3 regions of the Pseudarthrobacter sp. NCCP-2145 genome follow, and region 3 is predicted to be linked to each of the others. Evidence: predicted binding sites of a transcription regulator. Region 3 holds the regulator's gene; each other region holds the start of a gene.
What was found. Region 3 encodes LexA, which represses DNA repair genes until DNA is damaged. Its sites were predicted from a motif close to TCGAACANNTGTTCGA; they were not measured.
Positions count from the first base shown of each region.

Region 1: NFU08_RS19275 (DUF6504 family protein) is a predicted target of LexA. The motif match lies at 2,382-2,397, and genes of this name have one in related genera.
Region 2: NFU08_RS03315 (LexA family transcriptional regulator) is a predicted target of LexA. The motif match lies at 8,044-8,059, and genes of this name have one in related genera.

Region 1 covers NZ_BRCG01000029.1:12,736-23,301, forward strand. The annotation lists gene NFU08_RS19250 (mycoredoxin) at 1-160, opposite strand, end outside; gene NFU08_RS19255 (SOS response-associated peptidase) at 291-1,052, shown strand; gene NFU08_RS19260 (VOC family protein) at 1,096-1,518, opposite strand; gene NFU08_RS19265 (chorismate mutase) at 1,538-1,858, shown strand; gene NFU08_RS19270 (hypothetical protein) at 1,880-2,269, opposite strand; gene NFU08_RS19275 (DUF6504 family protein) at 2,431-2,763, shown strand; gene NFU08_RS19280 (DNA polymerase III subunit alpha) at 2,760-6,248, shown strand; gene thrS (threonine--tRNA ligase) at 6,365-8,374, shown strand; gene NFU08_RS19290 (HIT domain-containing protein) at 8,392-8,979, shown strand; gene pgsA (phosphatidylinositol phosphate synthase) at 8,969-9,592, shown strand; gene pdxS (pyridoxal 5'-phosphate synthase lyase subunit PdxS) at 9,738-10,566, shown strand, end outside.
Region 2 covers NZ_BRCG01000003.1:69,343-79,908, reverse strand. The annotation lists gene NFU08_RS03350 (sarcosine oxidase subunit gamma) at 1-156, shown strand, start outside; gene NFU08_RS03345 (L-serine ammonia-lyase) at 157-1,530, shown strand; gene purU (formyltetrahydrofolate deformylase) at 1,534-2,430, shown strand; gene NFU08_RS03335 (DUF559 domain-containing protein) at 2,580-3,539, opposite strand; gene NFU08_RS03330 (PucR family transcriptional regulator) at 3,726-5,276, opposite strand; gene NFU08_RS03325 (cytosine permease) at 5,386-6,918, shown strand; gene NFU08_RS03320 (polysaccharide deacetylase) at 6,935-7,891, shown strand; gene NFU08_RS03315 (LexA family transcriptional regulator) at 8,073-8,504, shown strand; partial or broken gene NFU08_RS03310 (DNA polymerase V subunit UmuC) at 8,547-8,855, shown strand; gene NFU08_RS03305 (LacI family DNA-binding transcriptional regulator) at 9,347-10,477, shown strand.
Region 3 covers NZ_BRCG01000021.1:32,116-42,681, reverse strand. The annotation lists gene NFU08_RS16690 (class I SAM-dependent methyltransferase) at 1-508, opposite strand, end outside; gene hflX (GTPase HflX) at 954-2,537, shown strand; gene NFU08_RS16680 (ATP-dependent DNA helicase) at 2,530-4,587, shown strand; gene lexA (transcriptional repressor LexA) at 4,737-5,471, opposite strand; gene NFU08_RS16670 (LysM peptidoglycan-binding domain-containing protein) at 5,795-6,211, shown strand; gene NFU08_RS16665 (histidinol-phosphate transaminase) at 6,285-7,403, shown strand; gene hisB (imidazoleglycerol-phosphate dehydratase HisB) at 7,464-8,090, shown strand; gene hisH (imidazole glycerol phosphate synthase subunit HisH) at 8,087-8,917, shown strand; gene NFU08_RS16650 (hypothetical protein) at 8,936-9,076, shown strand; gene priA (bifunctional 1-(5-phosphoribosyl)-5-((5-phosphoribosylamino)methylideneamino)imidazole-4-carboxamide isomerase/phosphoribosylanthranilate isomerase PriA) at 9,116-9,862, shown strand; gene NFU08_RS16640 (SseB family protein) at 9,876-10,566, shown strand, end outside.

The DNA of each region.
Region 1 (10,566 bases), on a different contig from region 3:
TCAGCTGCTCCACGAGTTCGGCGGTGCCTTCCACTTCCTCGATGTTGATCTCGGTGTAGCCGATACCCTGGGCGTCAAGCTGCTTCTTCAGCCGGTTGCAGTAGCCGCACCAGGTGGTGGAAAACATGGTGATAGTGCCGGATTCGGGAGTGAAGTCCACGGAGCTCTCCTCTGTGCTTGATAACGGTTTCGTTCCTGTAACGGTAGCGTGCAGTCCGGTATTCCCCCGCTTCCGGGCCGGCCGCACCCCCGCGGATGACAGCTCCTGCCGCCGATGGCATGCTGGAGCCATGTGTGGACGTTACGTGATGGCACGCGCCGTGGGGGACCTCCTTGCCGAGTTCGACGCCGAACTTGAGGACGAGGTCAGCATCCCGCCGTCGTGGAATGTGGCGCCGACGGACCCGGTCCCCATCGTCCTGGAACGCCTGGTGGACGGCGAGTCCGGGAACAGGCACGTCCGCCAGCTCCACGCCGCCCGCTGGGGACTGGTCCCGTCCTGGGCCAAGGACCCTGGCATCGGCTCGCGGATGATCAACGCCCGCAGCGAGTCCGTCCTTGAGAAACCGGCGTTCCGGAAAGCCATGCAGTCCCGCCGTTGCGCTGTCCCGGCAGACGGCTACTACGAGTGGAAGCAGGGGCCCGGAAAGTCCAAGCAGCCGTACTACGTGCACCCGGGCGTTGGCCATGGCCTGGTGTTCGCGGGGCTCTATGAGTGGTGGAAGGATCCCTCCTGGCCGGCAGGGGAGCCGGGCGGGTGGCTGCTCTCAACGTCCATCCTGACCACGGACACGCCCCCGCCGGGCAGCGAGTCCACGGTGTTCGGCAAACTCACGGCACTCCATGACCGGGTACCCCTTCCCATGGACAAAGCCACGATGCAGGCCTGGCTGGACCCCCAGGCCGACGATCCGGCCGGACTCGTGGACCTGGTACGGGCAGGGGTCAAGGACGTAGCCGCCGACTGGCAGGTGGAATCCGTAGGGAAAGAGGTCGGCAACGTCAGGAACAACGGGCCGGAACTGATCCGGCCCGTTGAAGCGCTCTTCTAGCAGCCGGCCCTGTGAGCAGCCCGGGCCAAACCCTGGGGGAGGGCTAAACGGTGACCGCGCCGTCGTCGTCCACTGCCCAGGTGGGGTTGTACGCCACCTCCCAGCGGAAACCGTCCGGGTCCGCGAAGTAGCCGCTGTAGCCGCCCCACGGCTGGGTGATGGGCTCGGCGATGATCTCCGCTCCCGCGGCGGCGGCCTCCTCCATCACGCGGTCCACGTCCTCCGTGCCGGGAAGGTTGTGGCTCAGCGTGATGCAGGGGACAGCTCCGGACGCGGTGACGCCGGCGTCGGCCTGCATCTGGCGCACGTCCCACAGGGACAGCACCAGCCCGTGGTTCACCTGGATGAACACCACGTCGCCGGGAACTTCCCGGTGGACAGGCCAGCCAAGCCCGTCAACATAGAAAGCCCGGGACGCGGCAACACTGCGGACGCCCAGCGAAATGAAGTCGACTCTTGGCTGCATGCTTCGATACTGTCAGACGATGGCGACAATTCAAGGAAACGATAGAGATGCTTTGGCCGACAAGGAACAGCTCGCTGCCGTCCGTGTTGCTGTTGACGAGGTGGATGAACAGATTGTCACCCTCATCGCCCGCCGCGAACGGCTGATCCGCATCGCCGGAACACTCAAGGGTGACGACGCCGAAGTCCGCGCCCCTGGCCGGGTGGAGCGGATCATTGAACACGTCCGCTCAGCCGCGGAAAAGAAGGACATCGACCCGGACATCGTCGAGTCCACGTACAGGGCCATGATCTCCGGGTTCATCGAACTGGAACTGAAGGTCCACAAAGAGAACAGCTGACCTCCCGCCCTGCGGGCCTGGTTACAGGTGTTCCTCCACGGGAACGCCGTGCTGGTATTCCCTGCCCTCCGCCTCGCTGAAGGCTGACATGAGGTGTCCCTTGCCCAGGCCGTTCAGGGCGGCAAGGGGAAAGCTGCCGGTGATGGTGTTCTCTGAATGGGTTACCCCGGACAGGTCGTAGTCCTCCTCGACTCCCTGTTCGCGGTTAAAGGAATAGAAGGCAATGGCCTTCCCGTTCATGAACTCAATACACAACCTCCGCTGCGAGGAATAGTCGGGGGTGGCCCCCATCAGCCCCACCACGTAGGCGCCGGAATCCGGGATGGTGCCGTCTATATCGAACGTGGCCACCACGGTGGAATCCTGGGCTGTGATGCTTGCCTGCTTCAGAAGTGCGTCTTGGGTTTTCATGGCACAATCCTGCTCCCTGCCGATCGGTCCGTCCACCCTTCCCGGCCAATCTCTTTGTCCCTCCCGCAGCCCATCTATGCTCCCGTTCAGGGCAGGGGTAGACTGGTTATATTCGAATATGTGTTCGAATACTTTCAGCTACATCCACTCCGGGAGGGTCCATGGGTATGTTCAGCGAATCCGTGGACGTCGACTGCACTGCGGGCGGCGAACCCATCGGCCTGCTGTGGGCTGGACGGTCCTATGCAGTCTGCGCGGAACCGGTGCGCTGGTACGAGCGCCGGCAATGGTGGGCTGAAGAAACCCGCGCACCGCTGGGCAGTGGCCCCGGAGTGGTGGACCATGAGATCTGGCGGGTCCAGGTGTTGCCTTCCGCCCCGGTGCGGGGTGCCCAAGCCGCTGAGCCGCTGACCCTCGACCTCACCCGGCATATCCGCAGCGGCAGGTGGCGGCTCCTGCGCATCCATGACGCACTCCGGCCCAGGACAGCATGAGTTTCACCCATCTTCACGTTTCCACAGCATTCAGCGCCCACTACGGCGTTTCCTGGCCCGAGGAACTGGCGCAGGCAGCAGCCGCTGACGGCGCAACCGCGCTCGCCTGTACGGACAGGGACGGGTTGTACGGGACCATCAAGCACCTCAAGGCGTGCATGGCAGCGGGCATCGATCCCATCGTTGGGGTTGACCTTGCGGTATTCGACGACGACGGCGACCACCGCACGCAGCTGGCGGGCAGGGTGGTGGTACTGGCCCGGGGCCACAACAACGGGTCAGGCTACCGCGCCCTGTGCAGGCTGATTTCCGATGCCCACGCCCGCACCACGGGAAAAGCCGGTGGAACTGTCCCGGTGGCCGTCACCCGGGCCGAGCTGGCGTCCCGCACCCTCGATCCGCAAACCCTGAAACCGGTATTGACTGTCCTGCTGGGGCCTGATTCCGACGTCGGACGGGCCATGGGAGGGCGCCGTTACCTTCGCCCCCGCACACTATTCAAGCAATGGCTGGATGCAATGCCCCCAGGCACGCTGGTGGCCGAGATCGTGACGCAGCTCAGCGCTCCGGGAAAGCCGTTGAGTACCGCCCACGCGGTCCGGATGCTCAAGCTTGCCGAAGAGCATCAGGTTCCGGCTGTCCTGACCAACGCAGCCAGGTACTGCGCCGCAGACGGCGCGCCCACCGCCGATGTGCTCGACTCAGCCCGCACCCTGAAATCCCTTCCCGAACTTGCGGATGAACCGCTGCTGCAGCCAACCGGGCAGGGGTGGCTGAAATCCTCCCCGGAAATGCTCCGGCTGGGCAAGGAGATCATTTCAGCGGCAGGATATGGTGCCGCGGACCTGAAACAGCTGATGGCGCAGACCGAGGCGCTCGCGGACCGCTGCCGAATTGATCCGGAAACGGACATGGGCTGGAAGCAGCCGGTTGTGCCCGAAGCCTCAGTCCTGGGGATCAGCCAGGATCCACACGTTGAACTGGTGCGACGGTGCCAGGCCGGTATCAGCCGCCGCTTTCCGGGGATCAACGGTGCTGCCGGAGAGAAGATGCGATCCCGGCTGGACCATGAACTGGGCATCATCCGCAACCTCGGTTTTTCCTCCTATTTCCTGACAGTTGCAGAAGTGTCACGAATGATCCAGGAGATGGGGGTGCGTGCGGCAGCCAGGGGATCAGGCGCCTCCAGCCTGGTCAATTACCTGATTGATGTCAGCCAGGTGAACCCCCTGCAGCACGACCTCATCTTTGAACGGTTCCTGTCGCGGGACCGGGCCACCCTTCCGGACATCGATATTGACGTTGAAAGCGCTGAGCGGCACAACGTCTACCACCGCATTTTCAAGCGTTTCGGGTCCGAACGGGTCACCCTGATGAGCATGCAGAACGGTTACCGGGCCAGGGGTGCCGTGCGGGATGCCGGCATGGCGCTGGGCATGGACGGCGACGAGGTGGGGGAGATCGCCAAGCAGCTGTGGCGTTTCTCAGCCCGGAAATTCCGTGATGCCCTGCAGGAAAAGCCTGAACTCCGGGAATTTGCCGGCCGGGTGGAACAACGGGAAGTGGACGGCAACCAACAGCTTGACCTGCTGGTTGACCTGACGGAACGGCTTGACCGGCTGCCCCGCCATATTTCCATGCATCCGTGTGGCGTCATCCTCGGTGACGCCACCCTCCTGGACCGCACCCCGGTGCAGCCCAGCGGGCTGGGCCTGCCCATGAGCCAGTTCGATAAGCACGACATGGATCCCATGGGCATGCTCAAACTGGACGTCCTGGGAGTCCGCATGCAGAGCGCCATGGCGTTTGCCGTCCGTGAGGTCATCCGCATCCACCCGTCCAAGGAGGAGGTGGTGGCCGCCGGCCGGCATCCGTCAGGTCCGGGCGGAAGCGGTCCTGACTACATTGCGGAGAACGGCCATATCGACCTGAACGCCGTTCCCCTTGATGACAAGGCCACATTTGAACTCATCAGAAGCACCCACACCCTGGGCTGTTTCCAGATTGAATCACCCGGCCAGCGGGAACTGATCGGCAAGATGGCCCCCCGTGAGTTCAACGACCTCATCATCGACATCTCCCTGTTCCGCCCGGGCCCCATGAAGTCGGACATGGTCCGGCCCTTCCTGGAACACCGTCACGGCTTCGCGCCCGAGGTCTATCCTCATCCTGACCTGAAACCGGTGCTGGCGGAAACCCATGGCGTCACCGTCTTCCACGAACAGATACTGCGGACCTTTGATGTCATGACCGGCTGCGGCCTGGCACGGGCCGACGAATTCCGCCGCGCCCTGGGAAACGAGGCACTCGAACTGGGAGTGGAGGAATTCTTCCGCACAGCGGCCAGGAAAAAGGGGTACCAGCCGGAGGTAGTGGACAACGTCTGGGGAACGCTGAAGGCCTTCGGAAGCTTCGGATTCTGCAAAGCCCACGGCGCCGCCTTTGCCGTGCCCACCTACCAGTCTGCCTGGCTGAAGGCCCATCATCCTGAAGCATTCCTTGCCGGGCTGTGGGAGCACGATCCTGGCATGTACCCCAAGCGGCTGCTGGTGGCGGAAGCCCGGCGGCTTGGCATCCCCATCCTTCCCCTGGACATCAACCGCAGCAAGGGCGAATACCGGGTGGAAAGGATTGAAGCCGGCAAGGACGCAGGAAAACTGGGTATCAGGCTGAGCCTCAACGGCATCTACGGGCTGTCCGCAACGGAGCTCAAGCGGATCGTTGCGGGCCAGCCCTACGACTCGCTGGCGGACCTGAGGGCACGGTCCCGGGTCAGCAAGCCCAACATCAAGAGATTGGCCCAGCTGGGGGCATTTGATTCGCTTCACCGTGAGGCGGGCGGCACGGCCAACCGCGCCGATCTTGTCCACCACCTGCAGCAGCTCCAGGGTTCCGGCAGCGGGCGGAAAGGCGTGGAAGTCCTTGAGGGGCAGCTGTCCCTTCCCCTGGGTGATGTTGAGCTTCGCAATGTTAAGCCGGGACTGCCGGTGCCTTCCCTGGTGGAAAACGTCCGTGCCGAACTGGACCTGATGGCAGTTGATGTCAGCAGCCACCTGATGGACAGCCACCGGCCAATGCTGGACAGGCTGGGCGTCATCACGGCGGACAAACTCCTTGGCCTGCGCAACGGGACGGAAGTCCTGGTGGCCGGGGTGCGGGTGGCAACCCAGACGCCGCCCATGCGGGGCGGGAGGCGGGTGGTCTTCATCAGTATCGACGACGGCACCGGCTGCATAGATTCGGTCTTTTTCCACGAGGCCCAGGAAAAAGCAGGAATGCTCCTGTTCGGCACCAGGCTGCTGCTGATCCGAGGGACCACCAGGCGGACCGGACCGCGGGGAATCAGCCTGAGCGCCAGCATGGCCTGGGACCTTGGCAGGACAGAGACACTGCCGTTCCCGGATTCCCGTCCCCAGGAACCAGAGGTCCGGCACCCGCTGGATGGAGTTACCAGGAGCCTCGCCATCACGGGATTCAGCGGCTGACCCTTCCGTGCGCCGCGTTGGTCGGGCCCCAACGGAACCGATAGCATTGACGATGGCTGGCTGTGGTCCCCGTATGCCACAAGCTATGAAGCCTCAACTTTGAATAGGAGACACCCGTGTCAGATGCCCAGCAGATCACCCTTCTCGTCGATGGCGAAGAGACCAAGGTGACTACCGGGACAACCGGTGCGGAACTCTTCTTTGAGCGCCGTGATGTTGTTGTAGCCCGCGTCAACGGAGAACTGAAGGACCTTGACCAGGAGCTCCCGGAAGGCGCCGACGTCGAAGGCGTCACCATTGACTCGCCTGACGGCCTCAACGTCCTCCGCCACTCCACTGCCCACGTCATGGCCCAGGCTGTCCAGCAGCTGCGTCCCGACGCCAAGCTGGGCATCGGCCCGTACATCACTGACGGGTTCTACTTCGACTTCGATGTCGCCGAACCGTTCACTCCCGAGGACCTCAAGACCCTCGAGAAGATGATGCAAAAAATCATCAACCAGAACCAGAAGTTCGTCCGCCGCGTGGTCAACGAGGACGAAGCCCGCGAAGCCATGAAGAACGAGCCCTACAAGCTTGAACTGCTGGGCAAGAAAAACGAGGCCGCAGAGGCCGGCGAAGGCGTGAACGTCGAGGTCGGCGCGGGCGATATCACCATCTACGACAACGTTGAGCGCAAGGAAGGGACCACCGTCTGGTGCGATCTCTGCCGCGGCCCGCACCTGCCCAACACCAAGCTCATCTCCAACGCCTTTGCCCTCACCCGCTCGTCCTCCGCGTACTGGCTGGGCAACCAGAAAAACCAGCAGCTGCAGCGCATCTATGGCACGGCCTGGCCCACCAAGGACGCCCTCAAGGCCTACCAGGAACGCATCGCGGAGGCCGAACGCCGCGACCACCGCAAGCTCGGCTCGGAACTGGACCTCTTCTCCTTCCCGGATGAACTCGGCTCAGGCCTCCCCGTCTTCCACCCCAAGGGCGGCATCATCCGCAAGGAGATGGAGGATTACTCCCGCCAGCGCCACGTCGAGGCCGGCTACGAGTTCGTCTACACCCCTCACATCACCAAGGGGCATCTGTACGAGGTCTCAGGGCACCTGGACTGGTACAAGGACGGCATGTTCCCGGCCATGCGCGTGGATGAGGAACTCAACGCAGACGGTACAGTCCGGAAGCCTGCCCAGGACTACTACCTGAAGCCGATGAACTGCCCCATGCACAACCTGATCTTCCGTTCCCGCGGACGGTCCTACCGTGAGCTGCCGCTGCGGCTCTTCGAATTCGGCGCTGTCTACCGCTACGAAAAGTCCGGCGTGGTGCACGGCCTGACCCGCGTGCGTGGCATGACACAGGACGACGCCCACATCTACTGCACCCGCGAGCAGATGAAGGACGAACTGACCAAGACGCTGACGTTCGTCCTCGACCTGCTCAAGGACTACGGCCTGAACGACTTCTACCTGGAGCTCTCCACCAAGGACCCGGAGAAGTTCGTCGGCGAGGACGCGGCCTGGGAAGAAGCTACACGTACCCTCGCCGAGGTTGCTGAGGAATCCGGCCTGGAACTGGTCGCGGATCCGGGCGGGGCCGCCTTCTACGGCCCCAAGATCTCCGTGCAGGCGAAGGACGCCCTTGGCCGCACCTGGCAGATGTCCACCATCCAGCTGGACTTCAACCTGCCCGAACGGTTCGAACTCGAATTCCAGGCCGCTGACGGCAGCCGCCAGCGGCCCGTGATGATCCACCGTGCCCTGTTCGGATCGATCGAGCGCTTCATTGGCGTGCTCACCGAGCACTACGCCGGCGCCTTCCCCGCATGGCTGGCACCGGTCCAGGTGGTGGGCATTCCGGTGGCGGAGACCTTCAACGAGTACATGTTCGACGTCGTGGACCAGCTGAAGGCGGCAGGCATCCGCGCGGAAGTGGACACCTCCTCGGACCGCTTCCCCAAGAAGATCCGCACGGCCAGCAAGGACAAGATTCCGTTCGTGCTGATTGCCGGCGGCGACGATGCCGAAGCAGGCGCCGTCTCGTTCCGCTTCCGCGATGGAAGCCAGGACAACGGCGTGCCTGTGGCCGAGGCCGTCAAGCGGATCACGGAAGCCGTCCGTAACCGGACCAGCTAGCGGAACGGAACAGCACCGTGCAGGAGAACACAGGCGCAGGGTATCCAGGAGATGCCGGCGTTACCGACGACTTTGACCTCGCCGGTGTCCCGGACGCCTTCCAGCGCCTGTGGACTCCGCACCGCATGGCGTACATCAAGGGCGGGCAGCACCAGTTCAAGAACGAGAACGACTGCCCGTTCTGCATCGGTCCCGGACGTACTGATGAGGAAGCCCTCATCGTCCACCGTGGAAAGACCTGCTACGTGGTGCTCAACCTGTTTCCCTACAACCCCGGGCATCTCCTGGTTTGCCCCTACCGGCACATCCCCGACTACACCGACCTGACACTCGATGAGACGGCGGAGTTTGCGGACCTCACGCAGACAGCCATGCGGGTGCTGCGGAAGGTGGCCAATCCGGGCGGCTTCAATCTGGGCATGAACCAGGGGGTTGTCGGCGGTGCCGGTATTGCCGCGCACCTGCACCAGCACATCGTTCCCCGGTGGGGCGGCGACGGGAACTTCTTCCCCATCATCGCCCAGACCAAGGCCATCACGCAGACCCTTGACGAGGTCCGCCAGCAGGTGGCCGACGCCTGGCCCGGGGAGACGGATGCTGAATAGGCACGCGCGCGGGTTTTTCACCGCCTTGTTCAGCCCACTTGCCCGCTGGCTCCTCAAAATCGGGATTTCGCCGGATGCGGTAACGGTCATCGGCACCGCCGGAGTGGTGGTGGGCGCGCTGGTGTTCTACCCGCTCGGCCAGCTGTGGTGGGGAACCCTGTTCATCACGGCGTTCATCTTTTCCGACGTCCTGGACGGAATCATGGCCAGGATGCGGGAGGTGGGAAGCCGCTGGGGGAACTTCCTTGACTCCACCCTCGACCGGATTGCCGACGGTGCGCTGTTCGCTGGCCTGGCCGTCTGGTTCTTCACCGGCGGGGCCAATGTCCCCATCGCCGTGGCTGCCATGGTGTGCCTTGTCCTGGGCATGGTGGTTTCCTACGCCCGCGCCAAGGCGGAGTCGTTGGGCTTCACCGCCAATACCGGCATCGCCGAGAGGGCGGAGCGCCTCGTTTCGGTGCTGGTTGTCACCGGTTTCACCGGCCTGGGACTTCCGGAGGTGGTCCTGCTGGTGACGCTCCTGCTCCTCGCCGTGGCCAGCTTCATCACGGTGGTCCAGCGTGTGGTCTCCGTACGCCGCCAGGCCCTTGCGGAACCCTCGCCGGCCGATTAACGCGAATTAAGCCGGCCGGCCGCGGTGAGACTAGTATTAGGACTGCCCGGTCAATGGATCCGGCAACCCGGTGTGTGTACACGTGGCATCTCCGTGCCGCCCTGCACGACCGGCGAAGGTCATCTATCTACCCATAGGGGTTTTTGTGTCTACACCTGATGTAAGCAGCGAGGCCGGTACGTCCGCGAACAGCGTCACGGGCAGCAACCGCGTAAAGCGGGGCATGGCTGAGATGCTCAAGGGCGGCGTCATCATGGACGTCGTCAACGTCGAGCAGGCCCGCATCGCCGAAGACGCCGGTGCCGTTGCTGTGATGGCGCTGGAACGCGTTCCGGCCGATATCCGTGCCCAGGGCGGCGTGTCCCGCATGTCCGACCCGGACATGATCGACAAGATCATCGACGCCGTGTCCGTGCCGGTCATGGCGAAGGCCCGGATCGGCCACTTCGTCGAGGCCCAGGTCCTGCAGTCCCTCGGCGTGGACTACATTGACGAGTCCGAGGTCCTCACCCCGGCCGATTACACCAACCACATCGACAAGTGGAACTTCACCGTTCCCTTCGTCTGCGGTGCCACCAACCTCGGTGAGGCGCTGCGCCGCATCAACGAAGGCGCGGCCATGATCCGCTCCAAGGGCGAGGCCGGCACCGGCGACGTCTCCAACGCCACCACGCACATGCGCCAGATCCGTGCGGAACTGCTCAAGCTCGCGGCCCTGCCCGAGGACGAGCTCTACGTGGCAGCCAAGGAGCTGCAGGCCCCGTACGAACTGGTCAAGGAAGTAGCCTCCTCCGGCAAGCTTCCCGTGGTCCTGTTCACCGCCGGCGGCATCGCCACCCCCGCCGACGCCGCCATGATGATGCAGCTCGGCGCCGACGGCGTGTTCGTCGGCTCCGGCATCTTCAAGTCCGGCAACCCCGCCCAGCGCGCGGCCGCCGTCGTCAAGGCCACCACCTTCTACGACGACCCCGACG
Region 2 (10,566 bases), on a different contig from region 3:
ACGGCGCTTTCCACGGAGGTGGGCAACATCCCCGTGGTGCTGTGGAAGACCGGCGAGGAGACGTTCCGGCTCTTCCCCCGCGCGTCGTTCGCTGATTTCCTGGGCCGCTGGCTGCTCGACGCAATGCGCGAGTATGCCTCGCCTGAGGTCCCCTAAATGGCCCTCAGCGTCCTGGACCTGTTCTCCGTTGGCATCGGGCCGTCGTCGTCACACACGGTCGGCCCGATGCGGGCAGCAAAGCTGTTCGCCGACGGACTCAAGGGTGACGGACACCTGAGCTCCACCCGGCGCGTACAGGCTGAACTGTTCGGCTCGCTGGGCGCCACCGGGCGGGGCCACGGCTCGGACAAGGCCGTGGTCCTGGGCCTCAAGGGCCTGGACCCCGAAACCGTGGACACTTTCACGGCCGACGACCAGGTGGCCGCAGCCGCGCTGGACGCCGAACTGTGGATCGGCGGGGACCACCGGGTGGACTTCAACTGGGACGAGGACGTAGTGCTGCACCGGCGCAAGTCCCTCCCGGCCCACCCCAACGGCATGACCTTCCGCGCCCTGGACCATGCCGGGTCAGTCCTCAGCGAACGGAGCTTCTATTCGATTGGGGGCGGCTTTGTTGTTGACGGGGACGCCGACGCCGGAGACAGGGTGGTGGCGGACTCCACCGTCCTGCCTTACCCGTTCACCACGGCGGACGAGCTCCTGGAGATCTGCCAACGCGAGGGGATGTCCATCTCGGACGTCATGCTCGCCAATGAACTGACCTGGCGGCCCGAAGCGGAGCTCCGGGAGAAGCTGCTGGGGCTGTGGGCGGTCATGCGCGAATGCGTGGACAACGGCTGCGCCGCGGAAGGCATCCTTCCGGGCGGGCTCAACGTCCGCCGCCGCGCGCCGTCGTTGTTCCAGACCCTGACGGCGGACACCGGCGTGACCGATCCGCTCCGGGCCATGGAATGGGTGAACCTGTTCGCGCTGGCCGTGAACGAGGAAAACGCCGCCGGCGGGCGCATCGTCACGGCGCCCACCAACGGCGCGGCGGGCATCGTCCCGGCGGTGCTGCACTACTACGTGAAGTTTGTCCCCGGCGCCAACGACGACGGCGTGGTCCGCTTCCTGCTGGCGGCGGCCGCCGTCGGAATCCTGTTCAAGATCAACGCCTCCATCTCCGGTGCCGAGGTGGGCTGCCAGGGCGAGGTGGGCTCCGCCTGCTCCATGGCCGCCGCCGGGCTCTGCGAGGTCCTGGGCGGCACGCCCGCCCAGGTGGAGAACGCCGCCGAGGTGGGCATTGAACACAACCTCGGCCTGACGTGCGACCCCGTGGGCGGGCTGGTGCAGATCCCCTGCATCGAACGCAACGCGATCGCCAGCGTCAAGGCCATCAACGCCGCCCGCCTTGCCCTGCACGGCGACGGCAGCCACAAGGTGTCCCTGGACAAAGCCATCAAGACGATGCGCGAAACCGGCGCCGACATGAAAACCAAGTACAAGGAAACCTCCCGAGGAGGACTCGCCGTGAATGTGATCGAGTGCTGAACCATGACCGCCATTGAGACTGAAACTTCCCTGTCCGCGCCGGTGACCACCGTGGAGCATGTCCTCACGCTGGACTGCAGCGAGTCGCCGGGCATCGTCCACGCCGTGTCCGGCTTCCTGCTGGAGCACGGCTGCGACATCATCGACAACCAGCAGTTCGGCGAACGCAGCGAAGGGCACTTCTTCATGCGGGTGCATTTCGCGTCCGACGGCGATGCCTCCACCGCGGACACGCTGCGGGCCGCGTTTGGGCCGGTTGCCGAGCGTTTCGGGATGCGCTGGAGGCTGGAGCCGCACGGCTCCAAGCGGCGGGTGCTGATCATGGTGTCCAAGTTCGGGCACTGCCTTAACGACCTGCTGTTCCGGGCACGCATCGGCGAACTGCCCGTGGACGTGGTGGCCGTGGTGTCCAACCACACCGACCACCAGGCCCTGGTGGAGTGGCACGGGATCCCGTTCTTCCATGTGCCGGTCACGGCTGACACCAAGCCTGCGGCCGAGGCGCGGCTGCTGGAACTGGTGGACGAGTTCGATGTGGAGCTTGTGGTGCTGGCCCGGTACATGCAGGTACTCAGCGACAACCTGACCCGGAAGCTGGACGGCAAGGCGATCAACATCCACCACTCGTTCCTGCCCAGTTTCAAGGGCGCCAAGCCGTACCACCAGGCGTACGCGCGCGGCGTCAAGACCGTGGGTGCCACCGCGCACTACGTCAACAGCGAGCTGGACGAGGGGCCCATCATTTCCCAGCAGACCGTAGAGGTGGACCACACCTACGGGCCCGAGGACCTGGTGGCCGCCGGCCGTGACACCGAGTGCAAGGCCCTGTCCAACGCGGTGCGGTGGCACTGCGAGGGCCGGGTCATCCTGCAGGGCAACCGCACGGTGGTCCTCCGGTAGCCCCCTGCGACGCTCTCTCACCTAACGCCGGCTTTTGCGTGACGCTCTCTCACCTGATGCTGGTTTTTACGTGGCGCTCTCTCACCCTGGTGAGGGGGCGCCACGGCCTTAAGCACCGCCGTCGTCATTGCCCAGAAGTCCCTTGATGCTCAGGCCCCGCCGGCAAACCCCGACGCCTGGGGGTGGTCAAGCCAACCGTTCCGGAGTGCCCGTTTGATCCCCTGCACTGCGCGCTGAAACTCGTCAGCAAGATCGTCCTTATCGAAGATGAGAACCGTCCAGCCGGCTGATTCGAAGGCCTTGTCCCGTCTCCTGTCGCTCAGGATCTGTGCGTCACCGAGGTGATGGTCGCCGTCGTACTGGATGGCAAGGCGGCGATGACGGTAGCCGAGATCGGCCGACGGCGACCGCGCGTCTCCTGCGCGCAACGGCACCTGGAGTTCGGGCTCCGGGAGCCCGGCGTCGGCGATTGCCAAGCGAAGGAGCGATTCGGGCGCGGAGTCAGCCCCCACCCGCATCAGATCCAGCGCTTCGCGGGCGCGGACGATGCCCTGGAGGTTCGGGTGGCGGGCTACAAGCGCGCGAAGGCCCGCTATGGTGTCGTAGGGCTGTGCCCTTCCCTCGAAATCCATCCGTGGCATGCGGATGAGTTGGTCCCCCATGCTCACCAGGTCGTGGAGCGGCAGGATGCGGGCCACATCAAGCCACGTGCGGGACCGGGTGCTCAGGCGGATGCCGTCGACAAGTTCAGTCTCATCCTCACGTGCCAGCACGGTATGGCCGATCACGCCCTTCCGGCGGACCGATGGCAGCGACCTCGGCTTGCTCAGATGCAGCTCTGACGAATCCGCCAGCCATGGCGGCAGCAGTTGGCATCGAAGCCGTGCCGCGGTCACATGCGAGATCCAGGCTCCCGGCGACGCCGCGGACAACGCCCTGGCCGCGCCTTCCAGGTCAAAATCCCAGCCCGCCGGACGGTAGAGGCCGCGGCTCACATTGATCACATCCTTGCGGCGGAGCCTGCTTAACGGGACGCCGGAAGACATGGCTGAGCTGAAGGTGAAGGGAGCCGCTGCCAACGGCAGGGGCAGGGAATCCTGCTTTTGCATGCTGGCATTCTGCCCCGATCCGGCTCAAGGCTGCAGAAGTTATCCACAGGCCCGCGGTTAGGTTTCCGAGGGGTGAGAGAGCGTCCGCCCAAAACGCGCATTAACTGCGAGAGGGTTTCCCGGAACCCGACGTTAGGTGAGAGAGGATCGCCGGGGAAGGGGCATTAAGGAAGAGAGGGTTGGGGCCTAGTCGGAGTGCAGGGCGGCGAGGCGGCTGGCCAGGTGGAGGGCGGCAAGGCGGCCGGTGCTGCGGGGGTCGCCGCCGCACAGGGAGAAGATCCGTTGCAGCCGCTGGTGCATGGACTGCCGCTCCAGGTGCAGCTCCCGCGCAGCCTGTGCGGTGTTGCAGCCGGAGTCCACCCATACCCGCAGCGTCTCGGCCAACTGCGAGCGGCGCTGCGCATCGTAGTCAAGGACGGACCCCAACTGCTGGCGGACAAAGTCCTCGCGCCTGGCCGCATCCAGGGCATGGAAGGCCATCCGTTCCACCGCAAACGCCTCCGCGTCGAGCGCTCCACCGGCCAGCCGCGCCCCGGACGGGCGCAGCTCATCACGGGCTCCAATATCCAGCGTCAGCCGCGCCTCTGCCAGCGACCAGGGTGCCGACGAAATCCCGGCGGCCACCGGGCCTACCGCGCTGATGCTGCCCTCGGGCAGCTCGAGCGTCCGGAGCCCGGCCAGGATCTCGCTCCTGTCCTCCTGCGCCTTACCGGTCCGCAACGCCGCAAGCGCCAGCAGCTCCTCGTTATCCGCATAGCTGGCACTGTGCCGGCCCACCCGGTCCAGCAGCTGTTCCACCGTGGTTCGGAGCTGCCGGGAGCCGGGGGAACGGATCACAACCGCCACCAGCTGCGCGGCCGGGGGAATCCCCGCAGCCGGTGCGAGCTGTTGGAGCCTCCAGTTCTGCGTACCGGAATCAACGGCGCGGATCAGCGCGGCACCCGCCATCTCCTTCAGGCCGGGCGGCATGCGCTGCAGCAGGGCCAGCGCCAGAATGTCCACTGACCGGTTCCCGGCAATCCTTGCCAGGTTCATGTCTCCTCCCTCCAGCGTGTGGAGGCTTAGTCGCGCCGACGGTATGCCCCGTACGGACACATCAATATGGGTAGTGCGTGCCCGGTCCTGGTCGGCGTCCCCCGCCGGAGCAGGCCCGGCATCCGCGGCATGGCCGGCAGGCAGTGCGCTTGCCAGCGGAGCACCCGCGTTGGATGTCAGGACAACTTCCGCGCCGGTGGCGTCGGCGAGGACGGCCAGGATCCGGTCAAGGCTGCCGCCGTGGGCCAGCTCCACCGCCATGGCATGGCTTGCCCGGTCAGCCTGCTGCAGGTGCGCGGCAGATTCGCTCACCAGCAACGAGTTGATGGCCTCCATCACGCCTACGAAGGGCACCACCTTGCGCAGCTCGATCAGGGGAAGCCCTGCGGCTTCGGCTGCTCCCACCATGGAGGACGGAATGGACGGCAGGGCCACGCCCGTCTCGATGGCCAATGCAGCTACTCCACGCTCCGCCAGCTCCCAGATGTAGCCGATGCGCCGCTTGTCCGTTGCCGCGGCCAGGGCCTGGCCGCCGGTGAGCAGCAGTTCTCCGCCGCCAAGTAACGGTGCGATGTCCAAAACTTCACTGGAGTGGATCCAGCGCAGCTGCGTTTGGGCCGCAATCGCCGCCGCCGCGCGTATTACGGGGTCCGCCGGGGTGAGGGTGGAATGTTTCAAAACATCCTGCAGCCGTATGGGCATGACACTCCGTCAAGTAGAAGGTGAATCTTCACGACACATTGTATGTGGTGGTTGTGGCATGAGCCACATAATCTGGATCTATCCCTTTCACTTACTGGAGGCTTTCCCCATGCAAGACAACCTCTCCACGAAGCAGTCTGGGCCGGCAATGGCGCCGGCCGAGGACTGCGAAGCCTGGCTCCAGCCCATTCCCGAGTCCCAGCGCACGCACAAGGTTTCAGGCCAGTTCTGGATCTGGGCCGGCGCCAACCTGGCCCCCATCAACTGGGTATTGGGCGCCCTCGGAATCCACCTGGGGCTGGGTTTCGCGGATACCGTCATCGTCCTGGTCCTCGGCAACCTGATCGGCATGCTGCTCTTTGGCTGCTTCGTCCTGCTGGGCCAGAAGACCGGCGCCACCGGCATGGTTCTGGCCCGGGCAGCCTTCGGCCGGCGCGGAAACTACCTCCCCGCAAGCATCCAGGCCCTCCTGGTGATCGGCTGGTGCGCCGTCAACACCTGGATCATCCTGGACCTGGTGATGGCGCTGTTCGGAACGCTCGGCTGGGTGGATCCCACGGCGCAGAACTACGCCTGGAAGATCGGCGTCGCAACGGCCATCATGGCCACCCAGGTGGCCATCGCCTGGTTTGGCTACAAGGCGATCGCCGCCTTTGAAAAGTGGACCGTCCCGCCCACCATCATCATTCTGGCCGTTATGTCCGCTGTTGCCTGGTTCGGCATGAAGATCGACTGGGCCTACGCCGGCCCCGCGGGCAACATCCTGGAAGGCTCCGAGCGGATCGCGGCCATGAGCGCCGTCATGACGGCCATCGGCATCGGCTGGGGCATCACCTGGTTCACGTACGCCGCCGATTACTCCCGCTTCGTCAGCACCGAGGTCCCCAAGAAGAAGGTCTACCTGGCGTCCGTCCTGGGCCAGTTCATCCCGGTCGTCTGGCTCGGCGTGCTGGGTGCGAGCCTGGCCACCAACAGCGGTGAAATCGATCCCGGGAAGCTCATCGTCCAGAACTTCGGCGTCCTCGCCCTGCCCGTCCTGCTGATGGTGCTGCACGGCCCCATCGCCACCAACATCCTGAACATCTACACCTTTTCGGTGGCCACCCAGTCACTGGACATCACCATCAGCCGCCGCAAGCTGAACCTGTTCGTCGGCGTCTTCTCGCTCATCGCCGTCGTCTTCTTCATCTTCCAGGAGGACTTCGCAGCGGTGCTGGACGCCTGGCTCATCGGACTGGTGGCCTGGGTGGCCGCCTGGGGCGGCGTGATGCTGGTGCACTACTTCTGGATCGAGAAGCGCTGGCCCGGCAACCCCGCACGGCTGTTCGACGGCGTCGGGACCAAGCGGCTGCCCGGCGTCAACTGGGCGGGAGTCACCTCCCTCCTGGTCGGCATCTTCGCCACCTGGCTGTTTATGTACGGCCTCGTTCCCGCCATGCAGGGCCCCATCGCCGTGGCCCTGGGCGGCTGGGACCTGTCCTGGCTGGCCGGCGGGCTGGCGAGCGCCACGAGCTACGCCATCCTGGGCCCGAGGGTCCACCGCAAGTTCCTCGAATCCGCTCCGGCTGCCGGCGCCGACGCCCAGCCCTCCCCGGCCCTGGCCGGAATCCCTGCCCGGCCCAGCGCCCCGGCCGGCCTCTAACCTAGGAACACCTGACATGACCATTGACGCATTCCCCGATTCCGCCCACCCGATCACCTGGCCCGAGGGCAAGCAGGCGGCAGCCTCCTTCACCTTCGACGTCGACGCCGAATCCTGCACCATCGCCCACGATCCCAAGAGCACCAGCCGGATGTCCCTGATGACCCACCAGTCCTACGGGCCCAAGGTGGCAGTCCCCCGGCTGCTGCAGATCCTCCAGCGGCAGGACATCCGTGCCACGTTCTTCGTCCCCGGCTTCACCGCCGAGTGCTATCCGGACACGGTCCGGCGCATCGTGGACGCGGGGCATGAGGTGGCCCACCACGGCTACCTGCACGAGCCCATGCAGGGTATCGACGCCGAGACGGAGGCACGTTACATCGACCGCGGCCTGGAGGCGCTGGCCAAGGCAGCCGGGGTGGAACCGGTGGGCTACCGGGCGCCGTGGTGGGAACTGAACTGGCACTCCCCGGCGCTCCTGGCGGACCGCGGCTTCCTCTACGATTCAAGCCTGCTCGACGGCGATGCCCCCTACCGCTTCAGCGTCGCCCCGGGCGACTCCCGGGACATTGTGGAGATTCCGGTGGACTGGGCGCTGGACGACTGGGAGCAGTACGCGTTCTACCCGGGCGTCACCGGCAGCGGCGTCATCGAGAGCCCGGCGAAGGTCCTGGAAATGTGGACGCTGGAGGCGGAGGCGCACCATGCGCAGGGCAGCTGCTTCGTCCTGACCAACCATCCCTTCATCTCCGGCCGGCCTTCCAAGGCTGTAGCCCTGGAACAGCTGATTGAACGGGTCAAGGGAATGGACGGCATGTGGGTGGCCACCATGGAAGAGATCGCGGAGCACACCCGGCGGACGGTTCAGGAAGTCCACACCCACGCCCGCATCCAGGTGCCCTCCTTCCCGGATACCGGGGCGAAGTTCACGCCGTCGGTGGTCCGGGAGTCACGGCCCGCCGTCGCCGGCTGACCTAACCACAACCAGACGCAGAGTGGCGCTGCCCAGCCGGGCAGCACCACTCTGCTTTTTAAGGTGGCTGCCTCACAGTGAAGCACCCGGAGGCAGGGACGCCAGATACTCCGGGGGTGGCATTGTCAGGGCCAGGGTCTACACTGAAGTAATCGAACATATATTCGAATAAAGGTGTGTTGTGGGCGTTATTATCGGTCCCCGCGTGATACATGCGGGCGCCTCGTTGTTGTCAGTGCTGATTGCCCCGGTTCCCGTCGCCGCAGGGTTTCCTTCGCCGGCGCAGGACTACTTCGATGGCCGGATCGACCTGAACGCCCACCTGATCAAGGACATCACCAGCACGTTCGTGGTCCGCGTGACAGGAGACTCCATGGAGCGCGCGGGCATCAGCGACGGTGATGAGCTGATCGTCAACAGGGCACTGGAACCCCGGGACGGCTCGGTGGTGATTGCCGTGCTGGACGGGGAGCTGACGGTGAAGCGCCTGCGCCTTACAGCCACAGGCGTGGTGCTGCAGGCGGAGAATCCAAAGTATCCGGACATCAGAGTGCCTGCCCTCTCGGAGCTGACCATCTGGGGCGTGGCCACGAGGTGCCTGCACCATGTCTAGCCGGCGGCGTCCGGGTGCCTGCCGATGAGCAAAACCGTCCCCATGCGGCAGATGCCGCAGATCGCCCACGTAGACGTGAACTGTTTCTACGCCTCGGCGGAGCGTGCCTTCGATCCCTCGCTGGAGGGCAGGCCGCTGGTGGTCCTTTCGAACAACGACGGCTGCGCCGTCACCCGCTCCCCCGAGGCGAAGGCCCTGGGCATTGCCACCGGCGAGCCGTGGTTCAAACTCGCACCCCGCGCGAAGGAATGGGGACTGGTGGCCAAATCCAGCAACTACGAGCTCTATGGCGACATCAGCGCCCGGGTCATGGAGCTGCTCGGCAGGTACTCCGCGTGGCTGGAGGTTTACATTCTGTATCCACAAAGCTGTTGTTGGAGGCCTCGGGGACGCTCAAGGGCTTCGACTTTCTTCTGGATCAGATGCTAATTAGGACGCCGCCCAGGCCGCGGGAAATCAGGGAGGAGGCTGTGGCCGCACTCGTGGAAGGCGAAAGTCGCCTTGGAGCAGCGCAACAAGATCCTCCAGGCAACCCTTCGAGGTTCCCTTCTGGAGGGCAAGACGGCGTTCTACAACAGCTGCCGCAAGAGGTTTAGTACAGGGCCACTGCGGACTGTTTTGCCTCTAAGGTAGTCAGGCGGTGGTCATTGGAGACGTAGGTGTAGTTGATCGGTGCCGTTTTCCGGAGCGGCTTGGTGAGTCTAGTTGCGTGCCACCGCGTCCTGCCTTTTGCGTGCCGCATCTGGCTCAAGCTATCCACACGGCGGATGAAACAGTGCTCGACTCTCGGAATGTCTTCGTGAATTACCCGCATTTCAGTTGCATGAGCGATGATTGGTGTTGTGGATGATCAACGTATTCATGGCCTGGTTGAGGTGGCGCCTGAACAACAGGCCGACGCCCCATCGCCCGACGAATCAGCACGGCCACTTTTCCAGCGTGACTTTGGAACGGGGATGTCTGGTGAGCGCAAGAGGCCGCCGACGATTGCCGATGTCGCACGCGTTGCCGGCGTTTCGCAGCCTACCGTCTCCCGCGTCCTGACCGGCAACATTCCGGTGCGCGATGTGACGAAGGATCGTGTCCGGGCCGCGATGAAAAAGCTCGGCTACCGGCCGAACGGTGCGGCCCGCGCACTCGTGCAGGGGCGGCAGCCGATTGTCGGCGTCATCACGCGTGACACCGCATTGCATGGCTACACGCGAATGCTGGCCAACATCGAAAGCCGGGCACGCCAGGCCGGCTACCTCGTTGCCATTGTCGCCCTCGACCCTGCAGACCTGCAAAACGCCACCTCGGCTCTGGATCTGCTGCTTGGTCAGCCTATCGTCGGGGTCGTCGTCCTTGACTACACCACTTACGACGCGCGCCTGAAGGACAGCCTGGGTACCTTGCCCATCTCCACGGTGATACATGGCGACCAAACCGACATCGACGTACCCCATGTGCGCGTCGATGACAGGAGGGCGGCGTACGAGGTCACGAATCACTTGCTCGCGCTTGGCCACCGGACAGTTCATCACGTCGCCGCCCCAAGCCGCGGCGGGGAACCACATATCCGCGAAGCGGCCTGGCGCCAGGCGCTGATTGATGCGGGCGCCTCCGTCCCTGAAGTCCATAGAACCGACTGGTCAATCACTGCCGCCCGCGAGGCAGGCGCGGCCTTGGCGCGCGACCCCGACGTAACAGCGATCTTTTGCGCCAACGACGAGCTCGCGTTCGCCGTGATGCGCAGCATCCACGAAGCGGGCAAGCGGGTCCCGGAAGACATCAGCGTCGCAGGGATCGACGACGAGCCTCTGGCGGCGGCTTGGGTTCCGGCCCTGACCACCTACCGGCTTGATTTTGATTGGGCCGGCGTGGCGGCACTGGAACTGCTGATGGAACTCGAAGAGCCGCACCGCACGGCCGGCATGCCGTCTTACGGACTTGTCATCAGGGAAAGCACGGCACCTCCCACACCCGCTGTCTGAACACCCTGCGGGACGAAACCGGCCCGAAAACTTCTTGCAATTAAAAAATGATCAACGCTTGCATGACTTCATGTCAGGACATATGCTGT
Region 3 (10,566 bases):
AGTCCGCCCCCAGGTTCTTCTGCACCACCAGCCAGGCGGTTCCGCCCGGAGCCAGGCGGGGCAGCCATAGTTTCAGCAGGGAGTGCAGTTCGTCCTTGCCGATCCGGATGGGCGGATTGGACCAGATCGTGTCGAAACGCAAGTCGGGGTCTACCGCGTCAGGGGTGCTGGCAGTAACGTTGGCCAGCCCCAGGGCTGCGGCGTTCTCGTTTGTCAGCGCGATGCAGCGCTCGTTGACGTCCACCGCGTAGACCCGGGCGGACGGTGCCCTAAGGGCCATGGTCAGGGCAATCGGCCCCCAGCCGCAGCCGATGTCCAGGAGGTTTCCCTGCGGCGCCGGAGCGGGCACCTCGGTAAGCAGGATGGCCGTGCCTTTATCGATCCCGTCGGGGCTGAAGATGCCGGAGGAAGTCTGCAGCCTGCGCGTTTCCCCTGCCAGCTCAACAGTCAGGGGCTTGCGGGTAAAAGGGCCGGCGGGTGTTGCGCTGAAATAATGTGCGGACTCCATAACTGGCCAGAGTAGTTCCCCTTGCAGCGTAAAGGGAAACCGCGGGCAGGGCGCTCTGCTACGCTGGAGGGCATGTTCCTGATCTTCGAGTAACCGGCACGGGCCACGCCCGTCCCGAAGCCTGCCCTCCAGCGGCAGCACGTCCCACCAGCGACGCCGGTCTTTCGACCCTTCCGCTGCGTGCACCGGACCAAGCGGATCCCGTTTGCTCCGGTCGCCGGACCACACTCGAAAGTCAGCCTCCCGCTGAACTTATCGCCGTTTCCGGCTGCTTTCCTTCCGCCGCGTATCCGTACGTGGCACGTCTGCCGGCGCCGCCCTCCGCGGCACCGGCCCAGCATGCCAGGAGGCGTGGATGACCGCAGGCAGTCAGCCCAGCGCGAATACTTCCCCCACCACCAGCAATCGGCACTATTCTGGAACTGCCGAATCTTCAAAGGAGACCATGACCAGCCAGCCCAACACCGGATCAGATCCAGCCGCCCAGGACATGAGTCCCGAGGAAATCCAGGCTGTCATCGACCGGATTCTCTCCAAGGACGTACCTGCCAGGAACCCCGGCACGCAAAACGGCGACGGGAAGGGCAGCGACGGAAAGGCAGTGTTCGGCAAAGCCCAGGCAATTTCCCGCCTGGACGAAGAACATTCAACGTACGACGGCGACCAGCAGGACCTTGAGGAACGGCGCGCCTTGCGCCGTACCGCAGGACTGTCCACCGAACTGGAAGACGTCACCGAGGTCGAGTACCGCCAGCTGCGCCTTGAGCGGGTGGTCCTGGCAGGGCTCTGGTCCGAAGGCACCCTGGCCGACGCCGAGAACTCGCTCCGGGAACTCGCCGCCCTTGCGGAAACAGCCGGCTCCGAGGTCCTTGACGGACTGGTCCAGCGCCGGGACAAGCCGGACCCGGGGACATTCCTGGGCTCGGGCAAGGCGCTTGAGCTTCGGGACATCGTGATGTCCACCGGCGCGGACACCGTGGTGGTGGATGCCGAGCTTGCACCCTCCCAGCGCCGAGGCCTGGAGGATATCGTCAAGGTCAAGGTCATCGACCGGACAGCCCTGATCCTGGATATCTTCGCCCAGCACGCCAAGAGCCGCGAGGGCAAAGCCCAGGTGGAGCTGGCGCAGCTCGAATACCTCCTGCCACGCCTTCGTGGTTGGGGCGAGTCGATGTCCCGCCAGGCAGGCGGCCAGGTGGGCGGTGCCGCCGCCGGCATGGGCTCGCGCGGTCCCGGTGAAACGAAGATCGAGCTGGACCGCCGTCGCATCCGCACCCGGATGGCCAAGCTGCGGCGGGAGATCGCCGCAATGAAGCCGGCCCGCGAGACCAAGCGGGCCAACCGCCGTCGTAATGCCGTGCCGTCCGTGGCGATCGCCGGCTACACCAACGCGGGCAAGTCCTCGCTGCTCAACCGCCTGACCGACGCCGGAGTCCTGGTGGAGAACGCTTTGTTCGCCACCCTGGACCCGACTGTCCGGAAGGCGGAAACCGCGGACGGACTGGGGTACACGCTCGCGGACACCGTGGGCTTCGTCCGGTCCCTGCCCACGCAACTGGTGGAGGCGTTCCGCTCCACGCTGGAGGAAGTTGCCGACGCAGACCTGATCCTCCACGTGGTGGACGTTTCGCACCCTGACCCTGAGGGTCAGATCGCTGCCGTCCGCAAGGTCTTCAGCGAAGTGGATGCCCGCAAGGTGCCCGAAATCATCGTGCTCAACAAGGCCGACGCCGCTGACCCCTTTGTGGTGGAACGGCTCAGGCAGCGCGAGCCGCGGCATGTGGTGGTGTCCGCCCGCACGGGGCAGGGCATCGCGGAGCTGCTGAAGGCCATCAGCGACGCCATTCCCAGGCCAAGCGTCAAGCTGGAGCTGCTCATCCCGTACGACCGCGGAGACCTGGTCAGCAAACTCCACGAGTCCGACGCCGAGATCATCAGCGTGGACCACGTGGAGCAAGGCACGCGGGCCGTGGTGATGGTCCGTGAAGGCTTTGCGGCCGAACTGGAACCCTTCGTCAGCAATGACTGACCTCGTGGCGCCGGAAGCCACGGAAGCGGCCGGCGAGCAGTTCGTGATCGAACTGCTCGACCGGGCCGTTGCCGGCATGGGCGGGCAAAGCCGTGCGGGCCAGCATGAGATGGCCAGGCAGGTGGCCCGTGCGCTGGGAACGGGGGACCACCTCCTGGTCCAGGCAGGCACGGGCACCGGAAAGTCACTGGCCTACCTGATACCCCTCATTGCGCACGCCCTGGAAAGCAACAAGCCTGCGCTCGTGTCCACGGCCACGCTTGCTCTTCAGACCCAGATCGTGGGCCGGGACCTGCCCCGGCTGCTCAAGGCCATAACTCCTGCCCTGGACCGGCCTGTCAAAGTGGCCCTGGTCAAGGGGCGGTCCAACTATGTTTGCAGGCACAAGCTGGAAGGCGGCTTCCCGAGCGAGGAACCGTCGGAAGGCCAGCTGTTCAGCCTGGGCGAGGACACCAGCGTCCCGCACTTCGCGGCAGCCGTGGGCGGCCCCTCGTCCCAGCTCGGCAAGGAAGTGGTGCGGCTGCGGGAGTGGGCGGAGAAGACCGCCACGGGTGACCGGGACGAGCTCCTGCCGGGTGTCACGGACCGGGCTTGGCGCCAGGTATCCGTGACGTCCATGGAATGCCTGGGCGCCCAAAAGTGCCCCATGGCAGCAGAGTGCTTCAGCGAACTTGCCCGCCAGGACGCTGCCGAGGCCGACGTTGTGGTCACGAACCACGCCATGCTTGCAGTCAGCGCCTTTGAGGGGCTGGCGGTCCTGCCCGAGTATGACGTGGTGGTGGTGGACGAGGCGCACGAACTCCAGGACAGGGTTACCGGTGCAGTGTCCGGCCAGCTCTCGGTGGCCATGGTGCACGCCGCGGCCGCCGGTGCCCGCAAGCACACCGCCATCACCGTTGACGCCCTCAACGCCGCGGCCGCCAACCTGGAGCTCGCCCTTGCCGGCGTACCGAACGGACTGCTGCCCAACGGACTGAATGACGAACAGCTGGATTGCGTGGACCAGTTGCGCGACGCCTGCCGGGCCGCCCTCTCGGATTCGAAGGGTGACAGCAATACAACGCCCGACGGCGGCCGGCAGCTTGCGCGGTCCCGCCTGATGCTCATCCTGGAACTTTGCGAACGGCTCCTCGCAGCCCGGGAGAACCGCGAAGTCGTGTGGTTTTCCCGCGCCAGCTCCTTTGACCCCGCACAGGGGTTCTCCCCGCCGGATGACACAGCGCCGGCGTTGATCAACATTGCGCCCCTCTCGGTGGCCGGGAGGCTGCGGGAAGGCCTGTTCGCCGGACACACCGTTGTGCTGACCTCCGCCACGCTGGCCATCGGTTCAGCATTTGAACCCGCCGCCGGCGGACTGGGCCTGGTGGGTGAGGGTGCTCCCCGCTGGAAGGGCGTGGACGTGGGCTCGCCGTTCGACTACCCCAAACAGGGCATCCTCTATGTGGCCGGGCACCTGCCGAAGCCCGGCAGGGGCGCATCCCCGGAGGCGCTGGACGAGCTCGAGTCCCTGATCCGCGCTTCCGGCGGCGGCGCACTGTGCCTGTTTTCTTCCCGGCGAGCCGCAGAGGAAGCCGCCGAGGCCCTGCGCCCAAAGCTGGACATGACGGTTCTCTGCCAGGGCGACTCCACCATGACCGCACTGGTGAAGCAGTTTGCCGACGAGCCAGACACCTGCCTTTTCGGAACCATGTCCCTGTGGCAGGGCGTGGATGTTCCGGGCGGTTCATGCCGGCTTGTGGTGATAGACCGGATTCCCTTTCCGCGGCCGGACGATCCCCTCATGACGGCGCGCTCCCGCGCCGTGGCGCAGGCCGGCGGAAACGGCTTCATGTCGGTCTCGGCCACCCATGCCGCCATCCGGCTCGCCCAGGGCGCAGGCCGCTTGATCCGCTCTACCGGGGACAAGGGGGTGGTGGCAGTACTTGACTCCAGGCTCGCCACCGAGCGCTACGCCGGGTTCCTCCGGGGAGCGCTGCCGCCGTTCTGGTCCACAACGGACCGGAAGACGGCAATCGCCGCACTGGAGAGGCTGGCCGGGGAGAACGCCTGACGTCCCTTCACATGCCGGGGCTCCGGGAAGCCGGCACTGCGCAGGGCCGGATCTGCCCTAGGTGGATCCGGCCAGCGCAGCGCACGGCCGAATGTGCCTCGGACTGACTGTGTTGTGGGCTGGCCCTGCCTGGGGCCAGGAGCGGGCGGCTACAGCGAGCGGAGCACAGACACGACCTTGCCCATGATGGTGGCGTGGTCCCCGAGGATGGGCTCGTACTGGGTGTTCTGGGGGAGCAGCCAGGTGTGGCCGTCACGCTGCCGGAACGTCTTCACAGTGGCCTCGTCATCAAGGAGGGCAGCGACGATGTCCCCGTTGGCCGCGTCCGCCTGGCGGCGGACCACCACCCAGTCGCCATCACAGATGGCTGCGTCCACCATCGAATCGCCGGCCACCTTGAGCATGAACAGTTCGCCCTGGCCCACCAGCTGCCGGGGGAGCGGCATAACGTCCTCCACCTGCTGGTCGGCAAGGATGGGACCACCAGCAGCGATGCGGCCAACGAGCGGGACCATCGCGGTGTCCAGGGCCGTAGGCAGCTCCGTGACGGTGGCACCGCCGGCTGGAAGTCCGGCTGATGGCTGGCTGCTTGGCTTGGCCGCACCGCCGTCCAGGGTCAGGGGCATGAGGACTTCCATGGCGCGCGGACGCTTCGGGTCACGGCGGAGGTAGCCGAGTTTCTCCAGCTGGGCCAGCTGGTGCGTGACACTTGAAAGGCTGGCCAGCCCCACCGTGTCACCGATCTCCCGCATGGACGGGGGGTAACCGTTCTCATTGACGGAGCGCTGGATGGTTTCGAGGATTTTTTTCTGCCGTGGCGTCAGGCCCTTGGCGGTCCTCTTCGGTTGCGCGGTTGCCCTGCCCCCGGCGGCTGCTGCTGCCATATTCGCCAATGCCTTTCGGTGTCCGCCGGCCCCTCCACGGCCAGGCCCTGGAGGATCCCGCCCCATAATGTCAGACCCTGCTGATCGACTGTCCGGGTGGTTGTTCTTTCGTTCAAAACTAGGCCAGCCACACTGCTTTTTCAAACATTTGTTCTAGCGAGTCTCGACAATGTTCGTTGGTAGGTGCTAAAACAGAGAAAGCAAAGTTCGAATATATGTTCTACTGCGAACCCCGGCCATTCGAAGATGGCACCGGGAAGCCCCCAGAGGGGCGCGGAGCAGAACATCCGGGCAGCACAGTATGGTCCAGGAGGGCTCAGTTCATGTCAGCTACATCTGTTTCGCGGGGTTCACGTCCACAGCTGCTCTCAGTGCGGCAACTTCTCTCCCGGCCTGAAGAGCGGCAGCCGGAACGGCCGGCAGCCCTTCCGCCCCTGCGGTTGACCCGCCGCGGCCGCATCGTGCTGATCGGGATTCCCCTGGTGCTCCTGGCCGCCCTGCTGCTCTCACTGGCAGGCTTCTTCAACTCCCCGGCGAAAGCCTCCGACTCTGCTGCGGACCTTGAGACAACGTCCGCGGTCACCGTGACGGTCCAGCCCGGCCAGTCACTGTGGGGCATCGCGGCCACCGTTGCGCCGGAGCGCGACGCACGCGATGTTGTGGCGGACATCGTGCAGCTGAACAACCTGTCCGCAGGTGCGGTCTTCCCCGGGCAGCAGCTGTTCGTCCCCGCCGGCTGATCCGGCACATGCCGAGGGCGAACAGGATGCCGTCACATTTTCCGGCACCCGGCACGGGCACTAAACTGTTCAGGTGAATGACCAGCTAGAACGCCTGAACCGGCTTCCCCTCCGCAGCAACCTCCGCGGGCTTACCCCTTACGGTGCGCCGCAGCTGGACGTCCCAATCCTTCTCAACGTCAACGAGAACACCCATGGTGTTCCGGCGGACGTGCGGGCCGCCATCAGCGCGGCGGTGTCCGAGGCCGCCGCCGGGCTCAACCGCTACCCGGACCGCGAGTTCACGGAACTGCGGAAAGCGCTGGCGGAATACCTCGGCCACGGATTGGACGAGACCAACCTCTGGGCCGCGAACGGCTCCAACGAGGTGCTCCAGCAAATCCTCCAGGCCTTCGGCGGCCCCGGACGCACAGCGCTCGGCTTTCCGCCCACGTACTCCATGTACCCGCTGCTGGCCAGTGGAACGGACACCGAATACATCGTCGGTGAGCGCGCCGAAGGCTACGGCCTCAGCGCTGAATCCGCAGCGCGGCAGGTCAAGGAACTGCAGCCCAACATCGTCTTCCTCTGTTCCCCCAACAACCCCACGGGGACGGGGCTGGGGCTGGACGTCGTGGAGGCCGTCTACGAGGCCGGTGAAGCAAGCCAGACCATCGTCATTGTGGATGAGGCCTACCATGAGTTCGCCCACGACGGGACGCCCAGCGCGCTGACGTTGCTGCCCGGCCGGGAGCGGTTGATCGTGTCCAGGACCATGAGCAAGGCCTTCGCGCTGGCGGGGGCACGCCTGGGCTACATGGCTGCAGCACCCGAAGTCGCCGATGCGCTGCGCCTGGTCCGGCTGCCGTACCACCTCTCCGCCATCACGCAGGCCACCGCGCTGGCCGCCCTCCGGCACCGCGAGGCGCTGATGGCGGATGTGGAAGACATCAAAAAGCAGCGGGACCGCATCGTGTCGGAGCTGACGCGCATGGGCCTCAAGCCGGCGGCGTCCGACTCCAACTACGTCTTTTTCGGCGGACTTGAGAACCCGCACCGGGTCTGGCAGGAACTGCTGGAGGCCGGGGTGCTGATCCGGGACGTCGGGATCCCGGGCCATCTCCGCGTCACGGCCGGAACTGAGACCGAAACCACAGCCTTCCTCACCTCCCTGGAAAGCATCCTTGCAAGCCAGGCCACGCTTCCCGCCTAGACTGGAAGCAGCGGCGCTGGACGCCCTGAACCGCCCCTTCTGCCCAAAAGGACCCAACGCATGAGTACCACCGGATCGAACGTGGCTGCGGCCCGCACTGCGCGCATGGAACGTGCCACCAGTGAGTCGTCCGTGCTCGTGGAAATCAACCTGGACGGCACCGGCACCTCGGACATCGACACGTCGGTACCGTTCTACGACCACATGCTCACGGCGTTGTGCAAGCACTCGCTGATCGACATGACCGTCAAAGCCACGGGCGACATCCACATCGACGTCCACCACACCGTGGAGGACGTCGCCATCACCTTCGGAGAGGTGCTGCGCACCGCACTGGGGAACAAAGCCGGCATCCGCCGGTTCGGAGAGGCCACCGTTCCCCTTGACGAGGCGCTTGCCCACGCAGTCGTCGACGTTTCCGGGCGCCCCTACCTGGTGCACGGCGGCGAGCCCGCGGGCCAGGAATACCACCTGATCGGCGGCCACTTCACCGGATCCCTCACCCGCCACGTCTTCGAGGCCATCACCCTGCACGCGGGCATCTGCCTGCACATGAACGTCATCGCAGGCCGCGATCCGCACCACATCGTCGAGGCCCAGTTCAAGGCGTTCGCGCGGGCGCTCCGTGCTGCTGTGGAACCGGATCCCCGCGTTGAGGGGATCCCCTCTACCAAGGGTGCGCTGTGAGCGGCCAGGTCCTGCGGGACGGTGCCATCGTCGATCCCTCGGCCTCCCGGAAGCTGCCCTCGCCCGAGGGCAAGCCCACCGTCACCGTCCTGGATTATGGCTCCGGAAACGTCCGGTCCGCCGTGCGGGCGCTGGAACGGGCCGGTGCGGAAGTCATCCTGAGCTCAAAGCCCGAGGACGTCCTGAACGCCGATGGCCTGGTGGTCCCCGGAGTCGGAGCGTTCGAAACCGTGATGCGTGAGCTCAAAGCCGTGGACGGCATCCGCCTCATCGGCAGGCGGGTGGCCGGCGGGCGGCCGGTCCTGGGTATCTGCGTCGGCCTCCAGGTCCTCTTTGAGGCCGGAGTTGAACATGGCACCGAAGCTGAAGGCATGGGTGAATGGCCCGGCAAGGTGGAACTCCTGCCGGCCGACGTCGTGCCGCACATGGGCTGGAACACCGTCAAGGTGCCCGAAGGCTCGAAGCTGTTTGCCGGCGTCGAAAACGAGCGGTTCTACTTCGTGCACTCCTATGGCGTCCAGGAATGGAACTTCGATGTCATCCAGCCACGGATGGCAGCGCCCCTGGTGACGTGGTCCGAGCATGGCGCCCCGTTCATTGCCGCCGTCGAGAACGGCCCGCTCTGCGCCACCCAGTTCCACCCGGAGAAATCCGGTGATGCGGGCGCGCGCCTGCTCCACAACTGGGTGGAAGCGCTACGCAGGCCCGCTGCCGGCGGCCACGCTGACAACACCCACCACGCCGAAGCCAGCACGGCCGCCGACACCCTGTCCGGCAGCAACCAGGCCAACGGCGGGACGCCGGCGCCGGAAAGCGGCACCGCTTAGATGTGGTCCGTTCTCCTGATGGGGCTTGCCGGCGTGCTCGTCGGCGGTGCCCTGTCCTTCAGGCAGCAGCACAAGCCGCTCTGGACCCAGATTTCGTTTTATGTTCTTGCGGGCATGTCGCTGCTCGCCGCCTATCTGCTGACGCTGCCGGGCAACTGACCGCGGCAGGCCATCCTGCCCCCACCCTGAGGATTCACCATGACCACTGCAACTGACCTTCCCGTTCTCGAACTGCTGCCCGCCGTCGACGTCGTCAACGGCCAGGCCGTCCGGCTGGTGCAGGGGGAAGCGGGCAGTGAGACCAGTTACGGGACGCCGCTCGAAGCGGCGCTGAACTGGCAGCAGCAGGGAGCTGAATGGGTCCACCTGGTGGACCTGGATGCAGCCTTCGGCCGCGGCTCAAACGCGGAGCTGCTCCGCGAAGTGGTGGGCAGGCTGGACATCAAGGTGGAACTGTCCGGCGGGCTGCGTGACGATGAAACGCTCGAAGCGGCACTGGACCTCGGCGTTGCCCGCGTGAACCTGGGAACCGCCGCGCTGGAAAACCCCGAATGGACCCGCCGGGCCATCGAGCGCTTTGGTGACAAAATCGCCGTCGGGCTCGACGTCCGCGGAACCACGCTGGCCGGCCGCGGCTGGACGAAGGAAGGCGGAGACCTCTGGGAGGTCCTGGGCCGCCTTGAGGAAGCCGGCTGCAGCCGCTATGTAGTCACGGACGTGACGAAGGACGGAACCCTGCAGGGGCCCAACGTGGAACTCCTCCGCCAGATGGTGGAGAAAACGGGCAAGCCCGTAGTGGCTTCCGGCGGCATCTCCAGCCTCGACGACCTCAAGGTCCTCCGCTCCCTGGTGCCCCTGGGCGTTGAAGGTGCCATCGTGGGCAAGGCCCTCTACGCGGGCGCCTTTACGCTGCCCGAAGCCCTCGACGTCGCCGGCCGCCGCTAAGGCGCACACCGGCATGGCCAGCAATGAATCAGGGACTCCGTCAGCCCGCCAGCTGCCGGGGCACATCGCTGCGGCGCTGGCAGGTGCCGGCGGCGCCACGGACTCCGCGGGCCGGCCCTGGGCAGGCCGGAGCCTGGCCGGCGACGACGCCAGGATCCACAACTTCGAGAACGACGACGGGACGGCCAGCGGTGCCTATCTCGCCGCCATAGCCGCACTCCTGGGCGGAACCGGGGACGAGGCGGCCGTCGTCGCCTCGCTGGCCACCGCACGGGTGTTCATCCCGATCGTTGCCCAGCTCGCGGAGGAAGCGGAAGGCCAGGACGGCCTTCAGGCCGACAAGCAGGCCGACATGGCGCTGGTCACGCTCAAAGCCGCCGACGGCAGGACCGCCATGCCCGCCTTCACGTCCACGGCGGCACTGGCCGCCTGGCATCCCGAAGCCAGGCCCGTTGCCGTGTACGCCGCACGCGCCGCGCTCTCGGCCGTCGCCGAAGGTGCAGAACTGCTGGTCCTTGATCCGGGCTCTGCCTTCACCTTCGTGGTGCGGCGGCCTGCCGTGTGGGCGCTGGCCCAGCAGCAGCAGTGGACCCCGTCCTACAAGGACCAGGAACTCGCTGCCGAGATGGGCAGGGCGGCCGCCGTTTTTCCCGCTGTCCGGAACCTCGAACTGGTGCAGGGCAGGGGAGTGGCCGCCCGTGCCG